Regions from separate parts of the Comamonas brasiliensis genome, predicted to be linked through region 1. Evidence: riboswitches for the same ligand, from Rfam matches in the RefSeq annotation. Region 1 holds a riboswitch; the other holds the start of a gene.
The links. A riboswitch is a leader RNA that binds a small molecule or an ion and turns the genes downstream of it on or off. The one in region 1 is predicted to bind glycine.
Positions count from the first base shown of each region.

Region 2: it holds a riboswitch for glycine, as region 1 does, so the genes downstream of both, gcvT (glycine cleavage system aminomethyltransferase GcvT) here and DJFAAGMI_RS20565 (trimeric intracellular cation channel family protein) in region 1, are expected to answer to the same signal.

Region 1 is NZ_JAANES010000005.1:317,231-324,818, forward strand. It holds gene mnmC (bifunctional tRNA (5-methylaminomethyl-2-thiouridine)(34)-methyltransferase MnmC2/FAD-dependent 5-carboxymethylaminomethyl-2-thiouridine(34) oxidoreductase MnmC1) at 1-1,566, opposite strand, end outside; gene DJFAAGMI_RS20565 (trimeric intracellular cation channel family protein) at 1,708-2,373, opposite strand; glycine riboswitch at 2,426-2,545, opposite strand; glycine riboswitch at 2,559-2,651, opposite strand; gene DJFAAGMI_RS20570 (oxidative damage protection protein) at 2,843-3,118, opposite strand; gene DJFAAGMI_RS20575 (sulfate ABC transporter substrate-binding protein) at 3,262-4,293, shown strand; gene ssuE (NADPH-dependent FMN reductase) at 4,362-4,958, shown strand; gene DJFAAGMI_RS20585 (sulfonate ABC transporter substrate-binding protein) at 5,179-6,201, shown strand; gene DJFAAGMI_RS20590 (aliphatic sulfonate ABC transporter substrate-binding protein) at 6,219-7,301, shown strand; gene ssuD (FMNH2-dependent alkanesulfonate monooxygenase) at 7,325-7,588, shown strand, end outside.
Region 2 is NZ_JAANES010000001.1:1,093,798-1,101,385, forward strand. It holds gene gcvP (aminomethyl-transferring glycine dehydrogenase) at 1-2,316, opposite strand, end outside; gene DJFAAGMI_RS04925 (MolR family transcriptional regulator) at 2,407-2,958, opposite strand; gene gcvH (glycine cleavage system protein GcvH) at 3,006-3,380, opposite strand; gene gcvT (glycine cleavage system aminomethyltransferase GcvT) at 3,502-4,638, opposite strand; glycine riboswitch at 4,703-4,828, opposite strand; glycine riboswitch at 4,848-4,956, opposite strand; gene DJFAAGMI_RS04940 (energy transducer TonB) at 5,045-5,641, opposite strand; gene DJFAAGMI_RS04945 (MBL fold metallo-hydrolase) at 5,655-6,737, opposite strand; gene DJFAAGMI_RS04950 (hypothetical protein) at 6,888-7,217, shown strand; gene DJFAAGMI_RS04955 (DHA2 family efflux MFS transporter permease subunit) at 7,287-7,588, opposite strand, start outside.

The sequences.
Region 1 (7,588 bases):
TCCCATGACCCATTGGTGCGCACCGGCATGGCTGGCCGAGGGAAAGTCCGGCACCAGATTGCCGTGCCCGTTGACGGGGAAGGGCGGCATGGCTGCCAGCGTCCCTGCATCATGCTCGGCCACGCTGACCTGACCGCGTATGGCTTGCAGCTCCCATTCGCCTGCAGCCAGGCCGCTGGCCTGCAGCAAGGGCTTGGAGTCCGGGCCCAGGGCCAGCACCAGCATCGGTGCTTCGGCCAGGGTCTGGCCCTGGGCATCCTGCACTTGCCAGAGCTGGCGCAGGGGATCGCGCAGCAGCCTTGAGGCCGAGGCATGACCTTGCCAATGAATTCCGGGCGATTGCAGCAGCGCATGCACCAGTTGAGCAGGGCGCACCCAGCCGGCCTGCTCATGCCAGACGGCCTGACTGTCTGCGGGCAGATGGGCCGCAGCCAGCTGAGCCGGCTGCACGGGTGCGCTCCAGTGCAGACCCCAGGGGTAGGTATCGCTTGCGGGCTGCAACCATGACCTGGGCAGATGGGAAGGCTCGTTCAGGTCGTGTTCAAGCACCCCGTCATGAGCCCAGTCCCGGGACGGTTGCAGTTTGTTTGCCTGGCTCAGTTGCAGCAGATTCTGTAGCGTTGTGCGCACGCCGCTTCTGGACAGGCGCGACAGGACGCTGTCGTCGGGCGAAATATGCGGGCAGAACAGGCCGGCGGGCAGGCCCGAGGCCCCTGCAGCAGGCGCGGCCGCCGCATCCAGCACGGTCACTTCCCAGCCGCGCCTGGCCAGGCTGGCGGCGGCGGCGGCACCGGCCAGACCCGCACCCAGCACCAGACAGCGACCGGCCTGGCTCACCGGCGCAGGCAGGCCGTCGCTGCGATGGCGCGGTTCCCAGGCCGGGTTGTAGGTGGCATGCAGGTTATGGCGTTTGGGTGGCACGCCGGCGCGCTTCTTGACTTCAAAACCCTGAGCCTTGAGCGCCTGGCGTACATGGCCGGCCACGCACCAGGTGGCCAGTTGGGTACCCCGGCGGCAATGGCGGGCAATGTTCTTCATGGCTTCTTCGTCCCACATTTCGGGGTTGAGCTGGGGAGAAAAGCCATCCAGGTACACACTGTCTGCCGTCAGCTGCTGCTTGCGCAACATGGTCTTGGCGTCGCCTATATAGAGCGTCAGCAGCAATTGGCCGTCGTCGAAGGAGAGGCGGTGCACGCCGGGCAGCAGCCCCCACCATTGCGCGGCCAGTTGCTCGCCAAGCGGACGCAGTGTCTCGTCGGTGGGCAAGGACTTGAGCAGATCCTCGCGCGAGACCGGGTGGGCTTCCACCGAGACAAAATGCAGCATGCGCGGGCGTCTCGGGTCGGCTTTCCACGCCGCCCAGGTGACGAGAAAGTTCAGGCCCAAGCCGAAGCCGGTTTCCAGAATGCGCCACTGAGCCGCAGCAGCCCAGGCAGCAGGCAGACCGCAGCCGCCGAGAAAGACCTGTCGGGCTTGGTCAAGGCCGCCTAGCTCGCTGTGATAGCGGTCGCCAAATCGGGTGTTGTAGGGGGTGCCATCCGGCATCCATGTGATCGGTTCAGACATGGAAAGTGAAACTACATGGGTAATGCAGGCGCAGTCTAGTTCAGAGCAGCCAAGCAAGGGCCGCCCCGCAGCGATGGCTGCGTCCCCCTCCTGCGTAGCAAGAGAGGGGGAAGGCGCGCAGCGCCACAGGGGGAGTCTGGATCACTCCCAGCGCTGCTGGTAAGAGAAAACCGGCAGGCGCCACTTGAAACGAATGGCGGCCAGACGGAAGGCCAGACCGCCTCCAAAACAGACAAGGGTGCTGATATTGGAGCTTACCTCCAGATAGCGCAGGCCCAGGAACATCAGGCATACGGACAGCGACACGCTGGCATACAGCTCACGGCGGAACACCACGGGGACCTGGTTGCAGAGCACGTCACGCAAAATGCCGCCGCTGATGCCGGTAATCATGCCGGCCATGATGATGACGATGGTCGGGTAGCCAAGCTCCAGTGCCGTGTTGCAGCCGATCAGTGAAAAGGCGATCAGGCCCATGGCATCCAGCAGCAGAAACACCTGCTTGAGGCGGTGCATATGGCGCGCGATCACCGTGGTCAGCAGGCCGAAGCTGATGACCAGATACACATATTCGGGGTGCTGGGTCCAGCCTATGGGGTAATGGCCCAGCACCATGTCGCGGATGGTGCCACCGCCCAGCGCGGTGACGAAGGCGATGACCACGACGCCAAAGATGTCCATATTGCGCCGGCCTGCAGCAAGGGCGCCGGACATGGCTTCGGCGGTAATGGCCACCAGATAGATGACCAGCATGACGGTGAAGTTGGAGGCCTGGAACGAGTCCAGCAAAGAGATGGAGGGAAGCATGAAGGCATTTGAAAATAGACCAGCCACTCGCATCAGCGGGAGTGTCCGGCTTGCCTCTCCCGCTGTCCTTTTACCTGAGAGTTGCACATGGGCACCTTCGCGGTGCGCATGCTTGCCCCTTCGGTGAGCCCTGCAGACTTGTGGTCGCGGGCTGCTCTCCAGTTGGCGATATCCGGGTCCTGTCAGACCCACCTGCGGTACTTATTGCCTGAGCGATTATGGGAGTTTGCGCCTTCGGCGGGAACCGTTGACAGGTTCCGCTCTCCCGCGGGATGGGCGCGATTCTAGCCAGTTCCAGCGACCGTATTCGGGTTAATACCTGTATCAATTGGGTTTGAGCAGTTTTGCGACTGCCGGCCTCGGGCACCCCTGGGCGTGCCCTCGGTCTCACCGGTTGGCTGTTCGACAGCCCGCAAGAAAAAAGCCCCGAGGCCTGGGCCAGGGGGCTTGGTGTCCAGATCGACCGAAATTACTCGGCGCTGGGAGGCACGTAGCCTGCTGCGGCATCTGCGCCGCCGCCAAAGAAATGGTTTTCCATCTGGCGGGCCAGGTATTGGCGGGCACGGGCATCGGCCAGGTTCAGGCGGTTTTCATTGATCAGCATGGTCTGGTGCTTGAGCCAGTCGGCCCAGGCCTGCTTGCTCACGCTTTCATAGATGCGCTTGCCCAGTTCGCCGGGAGCAGGAGGGAAATCCAGGCCTTCAGCGTCTTGACCAAGCTTGATGCAGTGAACGGTACGTGCCATGTGTAGGGTCCTCTTGGTTGATCTCAGATGTTTGGGTAATAACAAACTGAAATCTTAGTAGTTTGAGTTTTAAGAATGCGGCTCAAGAATGCGCAGCAACGGGGCAGAAGCCCGTTATCCATTCACTCCAAGAACACAGTCCAATGAAAAATCGTCGCAACTTTATCAAGTTTCCTCTGGCTGCCGGTCTGATTGCTGGCTTGACCCTCTCGGCTCTGCCCACATTGCCCGCTTTTGCGCAGACTGGCGTGCAACTGCTCAACGTCTCCTACGACCCGACACGTGAGCTCTATGTGAACTACAACCAGGCGTTCGCCAAGCACTGGAAGGCCACGCAGAACCAGGATGTGACCATCAAGCAGTCGCATGGAGGCTCGGGCAAGCAGGCACGCTCCATCATCGACGGTATCGAGGCCGATGTGGCCACGCTGGCACTGGCCGGCGATATCGACGCCCTGGTCAAGAACGGCAATGTCAAGGCCGACTGGCAAAAGCGCCTGCCGCACAACAGCGCGCCCTACAGTTCCACCATCGTCTTCCTGGTCAAAAAGGGCAATCCCAAGGGCATCAAGGACTGGGACGATCTGGTCAAGCCCGGCATCCAGGTGATCACGCCCAACCCCAAGACCTCGGGTGGTGCACGCTGGAACTATCTGGCGGCCTGGGAATTTGCCAAGCGCAAATACGGCGGCGATGCACAGGCCAAGGATTTCATCACCAAGCTCTACAAGAACGTGCCCGTGCTGGACACTGGCGCGCGTGGCTCCACCGTGACCTTTGTGCAGCGCGGTCTGGGCGATGTGCTGCTGGCCTGGGAGAACGAGGCCTATCTGGCGCTCAAGGAGTTCGGCCCAGAAAAGTTCCAGATCGTCGCGCCTTCGCTGTCCATCCTGGCCGAGCCTTCGGTGGCCGTGGTCGACAAGGTGGTCGATAAAAAGGGCACGCGCACCGTGGCCGAGGCCTATCTGAAGTATCTGTACTCTGAAGAGGCCCAGCGCATCGCTGGCAAGAACTTCTACCGTCCGACCGATGCCAAGGTGGCCGCCGAGTTCGCGAGCCAGTTCCCCAAGCTGGAGCTGTTCACCATCGACAAGGCTTTTGGCGGCTGGGCCGCGGCAGACAAGGCTCACTTCGCCGATGGCGGCAGCTTCGACCAGATCTACACCAAGAAATAAGCGAAACGCAGGACGGGAGCGCGATGAGTGCTCCTGTCTTTGCAATAACAAAAAGATAGAGCCAAGCCATGTCGATTTTGCTGATTGCCGGTAGTCCCTCGCAGCCCTCGCGCTCCAGTGCCCTGCTCAATGCCGTGGCCGCGCGTCTCCAGGCCCAGGGTCTGAACACCGAGCCCGTGCTGCAGCTCAACCAGCTGGACCCCGCGGCCCTGCTGCATGCCCGCTTCGATCATGCCGAGATTCGTGCCGTGACCGAGCGCGTGGCCCGGGCCGATGCGGTGGTGGTGGCCACCCCCGTCTACAAGGCAGCCTACAGCGGTCTGCTCAAGGTGTTTCTCGATGTGCTGCCGCAGACGGCGCTCAAGGGCAAGCTGGTCCTGCCCCTGGCCACGGGCGGCAGCCCCCACCATATGCTGGCGCTGGACTACGCACTGCGCCCAGTGCTGCAGTCGCTTGGCGCACGCCACATACTGCCGGGCATCTATGCCACCGACCAGGGTGTACCCCTGCTGCCCGAAGGCGGTTATGGCCTGGCCCCCGAGATTGCCGAACGCGTCGAGGATGCCGCCCAGTTGCTGGCCACCGATCTGCGCCGCAGTGCCCAGTGGGCTGCCGCCAATGACTTTGAAAGCATCGCGTTTGCCGACGTGCGATGTAGCGTTTGAACTAGCGCCCCCCTGAGCCGCACGCGGCTTCCCCCGAGGGGACGGCAGCATCGCTGCGGGGCGCCCCTTGCTTGCTGCTTCACTGATGGGGCGGCGCCCATTTCTCCATGTCTCTGTTTTTGATAGCAGTCCCCGCACTGCGAAGGCCGAGTTGCGCCTGAAATCAGGCCAAAGGTGCGCCTGAAGTGTGTGGACTGCAAGCTCCAAGGATTGATTTCTCATGACCGATCGCAACAACACTTCTGTCGTCATTTCGTCGCAATTGCTGAACACCACACGCCGTCAGTGGCTGGCGGGTACGGCAGCTTCGGCGCTGGCGCTGGCCTCGGGCGGACTGCATGCGCAGCAAGGCAATGGCACGGCAGGCGGGCAGCGCGTGCTGCGCGTGGGCCATCAAAAAGGCTGGCTGTCGATTCTCAAGAATCGCGGCACCCTGGAAAAGCGCCTGACCCCGCTGGGCGTGGCCGTGCGCTGGGTCGAGTTCAACGCCGGCCCCGTACAGCTGGAGGCGCTCAATGTGGGCTCCATCGACTTCGGCGATGTGGGCGAGGCTCCGCCGATCTTCGCCCAGGCCGCCGGTGCGCCCCTGGTCTATGCGGGTGCCACGGTGGCACGTCCGGGCCTGGAAGCCGTGATCGTGCCCAAGGGCTCGGCGATCCGCAGCGTGGCCGATCTCAAGGGCAAGCGCATTGCCTACAACAAGGGCTCCAACGTCCATTACTTCCTGGTCAAGCTGCTGGAAAAGCATGGTCTCAAGTACGGCGATGTGCAGTCGGTCTTTCTGGCGCCGCCCGATGCGCGGGCCGCCTTCGAGAAGGGCTCGGTCGACGCCTGGGTGATCTGGGATCCGTTCCTGGCCTCGGCGCAGAAGACCCTGGATGCGCGCCTGCTGGCCGATGCCAGGGGCGTGGTCAACAACCGTGCCTACTACTTCACCTCGCGCGACTATGCAAGCCGCAATGCCGATGTACTGCGCATCGCGATCGAGGAAATCGCCGCCATCGATGCCTGGGCCAGCAAGAACAAGAGCGCTGCCGCTGCCGAGCTGTCGCAGATCCTGGGCCTGGACACCGCCGTGACCGAGCTGTATCTGAACCGTACCGAATTCGGCACCAAGGCCGTGAATGCCGAAATCCTGGGCGAGCAGCAAAAGATTGCCGACACCTTCTTCGATCTCAAGCTGATCCCCAAGAAGCTAAATCTGCTGCATGCCGCTCCCGTGGATCTGCTGGCCAGCCGCTGAGACAGGCCGCCACCGCCATGAGTTCTGCATCCACTTCACCCCGTTTCCGGCGCGGTCGCCGTCAGGCGCTGCAGCTGCTGGGCACCACGGCTTTCAGCTGGACCCTGGCTGCCTATTACGCCGACGATGCGCTGGCCCAGCCTGCGCCGGCCGTGGCTGCTCCGGCACAGCTGCGCATCGGCTATCAGAAGTCGGCCGTCAACCTGGTCGTGCTCAAGCAGCATGGCGTGCTGGAAAAGCGCTTTCCGGGCACCAGGATCAGCTGGCTGGAGTTCCCGGCCGGGCCGCAGCTGCTGGAGGCGCTGTCGGCCGGCAGCCTGGACTTCGGTCTGACCGGCGATTCGCCGCCCGTGTTTGCCCAGGCTGCAGGCAAGGACCTGCGCTATGTCGGTGCCGAGCCTCCCAAGCCGGAAAGCTCGGCCATTCTGGTGCTGGCCGACTCGCCGCTGAAGTCACTGTCCGACCTCAAAGGCCGGCGCGTGGCACTGCAAAAAGGCTCAAGCGCCCACTACCTGCTGGTGCGCGCGCTGGACAAGGCAGGTATTGCCTGGGCCGACGTCCAGCCCGTGTATCTCGCTCCGGCCGATGCACGCGCCGCGTTCGAGCGCTGCAGCGTCGATGCCTGGGCCATCTGGGACCCCTTCTACGCGGCCACCGAGCTGAGCATCCGAACACGAGCGCTCAGCAGCGGCGAAGGTCTGACGGGCAACAACTCCTTCTATCTGGCCTCGCGTGGCCTGGTCGAGCACCATCCACAGCTCATCAAGGCCTTGTTCGACGAGCTCACGCGTGCCGACCAACTGGTGCAGGCCTCGCGCAAGGAGGCCGTGCAGCTGCTGGCCGCCTTCAGCGGTCTGGACGCGAATGTGGTCAGCCGCTTCATCGGCCGCAGGCCCAGCTCGCCGACCACGCTGCTCAATCCGGCCATGGTGGTCGAGCAGCAGCGCGTGGCCGACGCCTTTTTTCGTCTGGGCGTGATTCAGCGCCAGGTGAAGGTGGCTGACATCGTCTGGCAGCCCACGGCGGCGGAATACGCCAGCCATGGCCAGGCAAGTCCGGCCACTTCATCCATCACGCCCGCCGTGGCATCCAGGTTCTAAATAAGGTTCAAGGAGATTTCGTCATGCAAGTGTTCTGGTTCATTCCCACCCATGGTGATGCCCGCTACCTGGGCAGCAGCGAAGGCGCACGCCAGCTGAGTCATGACTATGTCAAGCAGGTGGCCGTGGCAGCCGACAGCCTGGGTTACGAGGGCGTGCTGATTCCCACGGGCCGCTCCTGCGAAGACCCCTGGGTAGTGGCGTCCAGCCTGCTGCCCGTCACCAAGCGCCTCAAGTTCCTGGTGGCCGTGCGTCCCGGACTGCATCAGCCCAGCCTGGCTGCACGC
Region 2 (7,588 bases), on a different contig from region 1:
GCTGATCGGAAGAACGGCTGCATTGCCCAAAGGCGCTGCGCTGACAGCCCCCACCTGGCGGACATCGCCTGCGGTGGCATGCCCTGGCAGAAAAGGCACCAGATCCTCGACCACGCACACGGGGCCGACGCCGGGGCCGCCGCCGCCGTGGGGAATGCAGAAGGTCTTGTGCAGGTTCAGGTGGCTGACATCGCCGCCGAACTCGCCGGGTGCGGCAAGACCTACCAGGGCGTTCATGTTGGCGCCGTCCACGTAGACGCGGCCGCCATGGCTGTGCACCAGCTGGCACAGCTCCTTCACCTCGGTCTCGAACACGCCGTGCGTGCTGGGGTAGGTGATCATGATGCAGGCCAGATTGGCGCTGTGCTTCTCGCAGGCCAGCTTCAGATCCGCCATGTCCACGTTGCCGTTGTCGTCGCACTTGGTGACCACGACCTGCAGGCCCACCATGTGCGCGCTGGCCGGGTTGGTGCCGTGGGCGCTGCTGGGAATCAGGCAGATATTGCGGTGTGCCTCGCCGCGTGATTCATGGAAGGCCTTGATGGCCAGCAGACCCGCGTATTCGCCCTGGCTGCCCGCATTGGGCTGCAGGCTGATGCCAGCGTAGCCCGTGGCCTGACACAGCCAGTCGCGCAGTTGCCGGTCCAGCTCGGCATAGCCTTGCAGCTGGTTGGAGGGCGCAAACGGGTGGATGTCGGCGAACGCTGGCCAGGTGATGGGAATCATCTCGCTGGTGGCGTTGAGCTTCATAGTGCAACTGCCCAGCGGGATCATGCTGCGGTCCAGCGCCAGGTCCTTGTCGCTGAGGCTGCGGATATAGCGCAGCATGGCGGTTTCGGAGTGGTGGGTGTTGAAGACCGGGTGGCTCAGATAGGCTGTGCTGCGCTGCAGGGATTCGGGGATCAGCGAGGTCGGGCCTTCGTCCATGGCCTCGATGGTGGGCAGGACCTGGCCCTCCTGGGCAAAGATGCTCCAGAGCAGCTCGACATCGGCCCGGGTCGTGGTTTCGTCCAGGCTGATGCAGAGATATTCATCCCAGGCCTTGCGCAGATTGACGCCTCGGGATACGGCACGGGCCGCCAGGGCATCGGTTGCCTCCCGGGTATGCAGGCTCAGTGTGTCGAAGGCCGTGTCGTGGTGATGGGCGCTGAAGCCCAGCTGGGCCAGACCCCGGCTCAGGATCGCCGTCAGGCGTGCCACCCGCTGGGCGATGCGCTTCAGCCCCTGGGGGCCGTGGTAGACGGCATACATGCTGGCGATCACGGCCGGCAGGACCTGGGCCGTGCAGATATTGGATGTCGCCTTTTCGCGGCGGATATGTTGTTCGCGCGTCTGCAGCGCGAGGCGGTAGGCGGGCTTGCCATGCACATCGACGCTGACACCCACCAGGCGACCAGGCAGGCTGCGCTTGTATTCGTCGCGACAGGCCATGAAGGCTGCGTGCGGGCCGCCTGCGCCCATGGGCATGCCGAAGCGCTGGCTGTTGCCCACGACAATATCGGCACCCCATTCTCCAGGAGGTGTCAGCAGGGTCAGGGCCAGCAGGTCGGTAGCCACGATGGCAGCCGCCTGCTTGGCGTGAATGGCCTGCACATCGGCCTTCCAGTCCACAATCCAGCCGCTGGACGCGGGGTACTGGATGACCGCGGCAAAGAGATCGCCAGCCAGGGCCGTTTCCCACTCCTGCTGGCTGTTGGCGATCACCACTTCGATGCCGATCGGCCGGGCGCGGGTCTGGATGACTTCAATCGTCTGCGGGTGCAGATCGCCGGCGAGCACGATGCGATGGCTTCTGGATTTGACAGAGCGCCTGGCCAGCGTCATGGCCTCGGCGGCAGCCGTGGCTTCGTCCAGCATCGAGGCATTGGCGATAGGCATGCCGGTCAGGTCGGTCACCATGGTCTGGAAGTTGACCAGCGCTTCCATGCGACCCTGAGAAATTTCGGCCTGATAGGGGGTGTAGGCTGTGTACCAGGCGGGATTCTCGAGGATGTTGCGCAGGATGACGCCCGGCGTGTGCGTGCCGTAGTAGCCCTGGCCGATAAAGCTCTTCAGCACCTGGTTCTTGCTGGCGATGGCCTTGAGTTCGGCCAGTGCCGCGGCTTCGGTAATTGGCGCCGGAAGATCCATGGGCTTGGCGCGAGCGATGGAGTCTGGCATCACATCGCGAATCAAGGCGTCCAGCGTGGGCTTGCCGATGGCGGCCAGCATTTTTTGCTGCTCCTCGGCATCCGGGCCTATATGGCGGGGGATGAATTCGTGGCTGTTTTCCAGCGCTTGCAGCGAAGCGATGGGGGCGGGAGGCGACATCAGCATGGGAGGGACCTATTCTCAAATACTGTGACTGACGGTTTGCATGCCAGGCATGCGTGAATGCCGTATGCCCGCAGGCATACAGCCGGTGCTTCAAGCAGCGCTGGCCTGTTCCAGCGCGGTGTTCATCAGGGCCAGGCGTTCGCTTTCCTGGTCGGCATATTCCCAATCGGGATATTTGCTGCGTGCCACGGTGTTCAGCCATTGCTGGCAGGCCAGGGCAAGCAGTGCCTGCTGGTGCAGATCGGCATCGATGCTGCCCGTGATCTTGAACTGGCCAAAGGCCGTGGCTACGTGGGCGCGGCAGACCGAGCGCAGATAGCTCTGGTTCATGTCGTCGCTGGCCAGCCATTGGGCCTTGGCCGCATCGTCATGAGCCAGCATGTCCTCGGGCACTGGCAGATCCCAGTCGCTCAGTTGCTGCTGCAAAAAACGCAGCGCCCTGGCGGGCTTGCCGCCCGTCTGCTCCTGGTACCACTCTTCAAGTGCGGCCAGTGTGTCGCTGCCGTCATCGTTGCCGAAGGGGCTGAAGTCGTCACCGCAGTCGTAGTAGAAGTCCTGGGTCGCGATGCGCACAAAGGCCGGGTGGCTGGTCTCGCGGGCGAGACCTACTTCCGGATCGTCGAAATACTGGATGGTGCTCATGGCTGCATGCAAAAACGGCCTTCGCAAAGCGAGGGCCGTTGATATGCTTAGTTGTCCTTGGCGAAGTCGTTGTAGGCGGTCTCTTCCATCAGACCTTCGAGCTCGCCCACATTGCTCATCTTGACCTTGAAGAACCAGCCTGCGGCCAGCGGATCGCTGTTGGCGAGCGACGGGTCATCGCGCAGGGCTTCGTTGACTTCGACGATCTCGCCGGTCACGGGCATGTAGACATCGGCGGCGGCCTTGACGGATTCGACCACGCCCGCGACATCGCCGGCCTTGAAGGTGGAGCCCACGGCAGGCAGGTCCACAAACACCACATCGCCCAGCGCATCCTGTGCGTGTACGGTGATGCCGACGATGGCGGCATTGGTGTCAGCGGCGTTGATCCACTCGTGTTCTTTGGAATACTTGATGCTCATGAAAAGCTCCAGATGGGGATTCAGGGGAATCGGGTGTTGTTTGAGAAAGGTCCAGTTCGCACTTTAGCGGTGTTCTGGCCGCTGTTTGGCAAACTGGCCCGTCTCATCCGCGGCGGCAGACCTAGCCGCGGTGATAGCGGGTGGGAACGAAGGGCGTGGCGACCACTTTCATGGGCACGGGCTTGCCGCGCACCATGGCGAATATTTCCGTATCGATGGCGGCGTAGTCGGGCTCGACATAGGCCAGCGCCACGGGCTGGTTGAGCGTGGGGCTGAGCAGGCCGCTGGTGATGTGGCCGATATGCTGTCCGTCCATGTTCTCCAGCACGGCGGGCTCGCGCACGGGAATGCGCTCCAGCGCAATCAGGCCCACGCGCTTGCGGCGCAGCGATTGCGGGTTCTGCAATTGCTCCAGCACGATGGCTGCACCGGGAAAGCCACCCTCGCGTTCGCCGCCGCTGCGGCGCACCTTCTGCATGGCCCAGTTCAGCGCGGCTTCGACGGGCGTGGTGCTGGTGTCGATGTCGTTGCCATACAGGCAAAGTCCGGCTTCAAGGCGCAGCGAGTTGCGCGCACCCAGACCGATGGGGGCCACCTCGGGCTGGGCCAGCAACGCCTCGGCAAAGGCTGTTGCCGCTTCGCCGGGCAGGGAGATTTCAAAACCGTCCTCGCCCGTATAGCCGCTGCGCGTGATGTAGAGCGCATGGCCTTGCCAGTCGAAGTAGTTGCCGGTCATGAAGACCAGAGCTGTCACACCGGGAATCAGGCGCGCGAGGGCTGTGGCGGCTTGCGGGCCTTGCAGGGCCAGCAAGGCGCGCTCGGGCAGAGGAATGACCTCGCAGCGGCTGGCGATGCGGCTCTGGATATGGGCGATATCGGCCTCTTTGCAGGCGCCATTGACGATGAGGAACAGATCTTCGCCACGGTTGACGAACATCAGGTCGTCCAGAATGCCCCCTTGCTCATCGAGCAGCAGGCCGTAACGCTGTTTGTGCAGGCCCAGGTCCATGACATCGACGGGCATCAGCGATTCGAGCGCGGCGGCGGCATCGGGGCCTCGCAGCAGCAGCTGGCCCATGTGCGAGACATCGAACAGGCCGGCGGCCTTGCGGGTGTGCAGGTGCTCGGCCATCAGGCCTTGAGGGTATTGCACGGGCATGGAATAGCCGGCAAACGGCACCATGCGGGCACCCAGTTTCTGGTGCAGGGCAAACAGCGGTGTGGAACGCAGATCGGAAGAGGTGTCAGCAGCAGTCACAGGCAAGCGCTCCGGTGGTCAAACCAAAATGAGTGGCCATGCATGGCTGGGCCATGCGTGGCGGGCTTGCCCTGCTGTCCGCTTTACCTGAGAGATTCACTGCCCGCATTGCATCGGGCAGCTTGCTCCTTCGGTGGATGCCGGCGCACATATGAAATGACGGCCTGCATCTCTCTCCAGCAAGGGACGCTGCAGGTTTGCACACCTGGCAGCGCTTGTCAGTCCTTTTGCCTGAGCGTTTTGACTCCGGGTGGGGGTCTGCGCCTTCGGCGGTGCAAGGCAGCTTCAGCTGCGGGCACTCTCTCCTGACGTTGGCGATTCTAGCGGTGGGCAAGGGGCCTGTTCCACCGAATCGGATGGATTTTGGGGTTTTCGAGCATGCATCGTCCGCTCCGTGCTTGCGTCCTCACTGCGGAGCGGTGTTCAAGACCGGCTTGGGCTCGGGATCGATCTCCTGCACACGCGGAAACACCAGTTCGTAGCGCTGCTCGAAGCAGGCCGTCACGGGCTGGCCCTGGCGCATGGCGGGCTTGAACTGCCAGCGTTCGAGCGAGCGCAGTATGGACTTCACGATGCGGGGATCGGTATCGGCGGGCTGGTAGGCCACACGGCCGAGCTGACCTTGAGCCGTGACTTCCAGGCGGAAGACCACCGTGGTCTCCAGCCCGTTCGGGAACCAGTGGTGACTGACGTGCGGCGTGGTGTGGCGGCGCGGCCGGGGTTGCTGGTCGAGCTGGGCAGGGGGCGTGCAATCTGCCTTGATCCAGGCAGGCCATTCCGTGCTCCGTGGCGGCTTGGACTGCGCATCCAGGGGTGCAACCGGAGCCGGCGTCCGCTCGGGCTGCGCAGAAACGATAGCCGGTGCGTCGGCCGCCGGATCCGGTTTGAGCCGGCTGCCATCAAAGAGGTGGGTGCAGCCCCCGAGCAGCAAGCTGGTCAGAGCGGCGGCGCAGGCGGCAAGGTATGAGGTGCGCGAAATGTCCATGAGGCCATTGTCGGCCATGCGGGCTGCACCTTCAGGGTTGTGCCGGGCGCAGATCCAGTCTCTTGCTGTCGGCCTCGGCGCAGGCACGCCACCAGGCCGAGCCCGCATGCGGAGCGCCCAGGTCCAGGCGCTCGCCCATCATGGGGGTGGCAATCTCTATGCCGTGCTGTCTGCCCAGGCTCAGGATCTGCTCGAACGGGTCCCACCAGGCATGCATGGCCAGGTTGAAAGTGCCGTTGTGTATAGGCAGCAGCCATTGGCCACCGAGATCCCGGTGGGCCTGCACGGTCTGCGCCGGGTGCATGTGGACATAGGGCCAGTGGGCGTCGTAGGCGCCGGTTTCCATCAGCGTGACATCGAAGGGGCCGAAGCGCCTGCCGATTTCGGCAAAACCGTCGAAATAGCCGCCATCGCCGCTGAAGAAGACGCGCAGCGGCCTGTCGGCCTGGCGGTCTTCTATGGTCCAGGACGCCCAGAGCGTACGGTTGCCGTCACGCAGGCTGCGCCCCGAGAAATGCTGGGCTGGCGTGGCCGTGAAACGCAGGCCGTCAACCTCGCTGCCCTGCCACCAGTCGTGCTGCACGATCTTGTCGGCCGGAACGCCCCAGGCCGCCAGTCTGTCTCCCACTCCCAAAGGGCAGAGAAAAATGCCCACCTTGGGCGCAAGCACGCGGATGGTGGCGCGGTCCAGGTGATCGTAGTGATCATGCGAGAGCAGTACGCCGCGCAAGGCAGGCAACTCGTCCAGAGCGATCGGCGGGGCATGAAAGCGCTTGGGGCCGGCAAACGACAGTGGGGAGGCACGCTCGGAAAACACCGGGTCCGTCAGCCACCAGCCGCCGCGCAGCTTCATCAGCAAGGTCGAATGGCCCAGGCGATACAGGCTGCGCTCGGGCGCGAGGTCCAGCTCGGCCGTGCTCAGCGGCAGAACGGGCAGTGCCTTGCCAGGCTCGGAATCGGCCGGCTTGTTGAAGAAGAACTTCCATAGCGTCCCGGCATCTGGCTTGGGGCTGTTGGCCGGACGTGGATGCGTGTTGCGAAAGCGCCCGCCCGAGTATTGAGGCGAGTCCTCGTAGTCGGCGATGGGGGTGGTGAGGCTTGGTTTGCTAAACAAGATCGGGCGCCTGAGTGGGACATTGGCTGCAGTTTGGGACGGTTTGCAGCGCTGCAAGAGCCGATTTGCAAGAGGCCGTATCGCGGCAGCGGCCATTCCCATGATCGGATGCGGCGAATGCGACACTCGCTGCCTGAGGAGCAAATACACATGAATCCCATGGTTCGCAATCTGGAGAGCATGCTGGCAGCCGGCAAGGACGGTGCGCTGCTGCGCTATACCCTGGGCAAGGCCTATGCCGACGAGGAGCAGATGGCAGTGGCGCGCGAGCATCTGCGCAAGGCCACGGCGCTGGATGCCCAATACTCCGTCGCCTGGAAGCAGTTGGGCAAGGTGGAGCTGGCGCTGGGTGATGCACAGGCAGCGCGCGCCGCCTGGCAGCAAGGGCTGAGCTGCGCCCAGACAAAGGGCGATGCCCAGGTCGTCAAGGAGCTGCAGGTTTTTTTGCGGCGCCTGGACAAGCAGTCTGCCGGCGCCTAGAAGCTATCAAAAAAATAGCTGGAAGCGATTGTGGGTCAATCGCTTCCAGCCAATTTTGTCTGAAGTTTGTCAGTGTGCGCCGGCGGCCGCGTCGGAGGCTCCTGCGGCAGAGGCCGGGCGCTTGGTGAACCAGATCAGCACGATCAGGCTCAGGAACAGAAAGGACGACGCCAGAAAGATATCGTCGGCGGCCCGCGTGAAGGCCTGCTGATCGATCAGCCGGTTGATCTGGGCATAGGCCTGCTCGGCACTCATGCCTGCTGCCTGCAGGTTTCTGACCGTGCTGGCAAACGTGCCCTGGCCCTGTACCAGCAGCTCGGTCAGATGCGCATGGTGCATGGACGCCCGGCTTTCCCAGAGCGTGGTGGCAA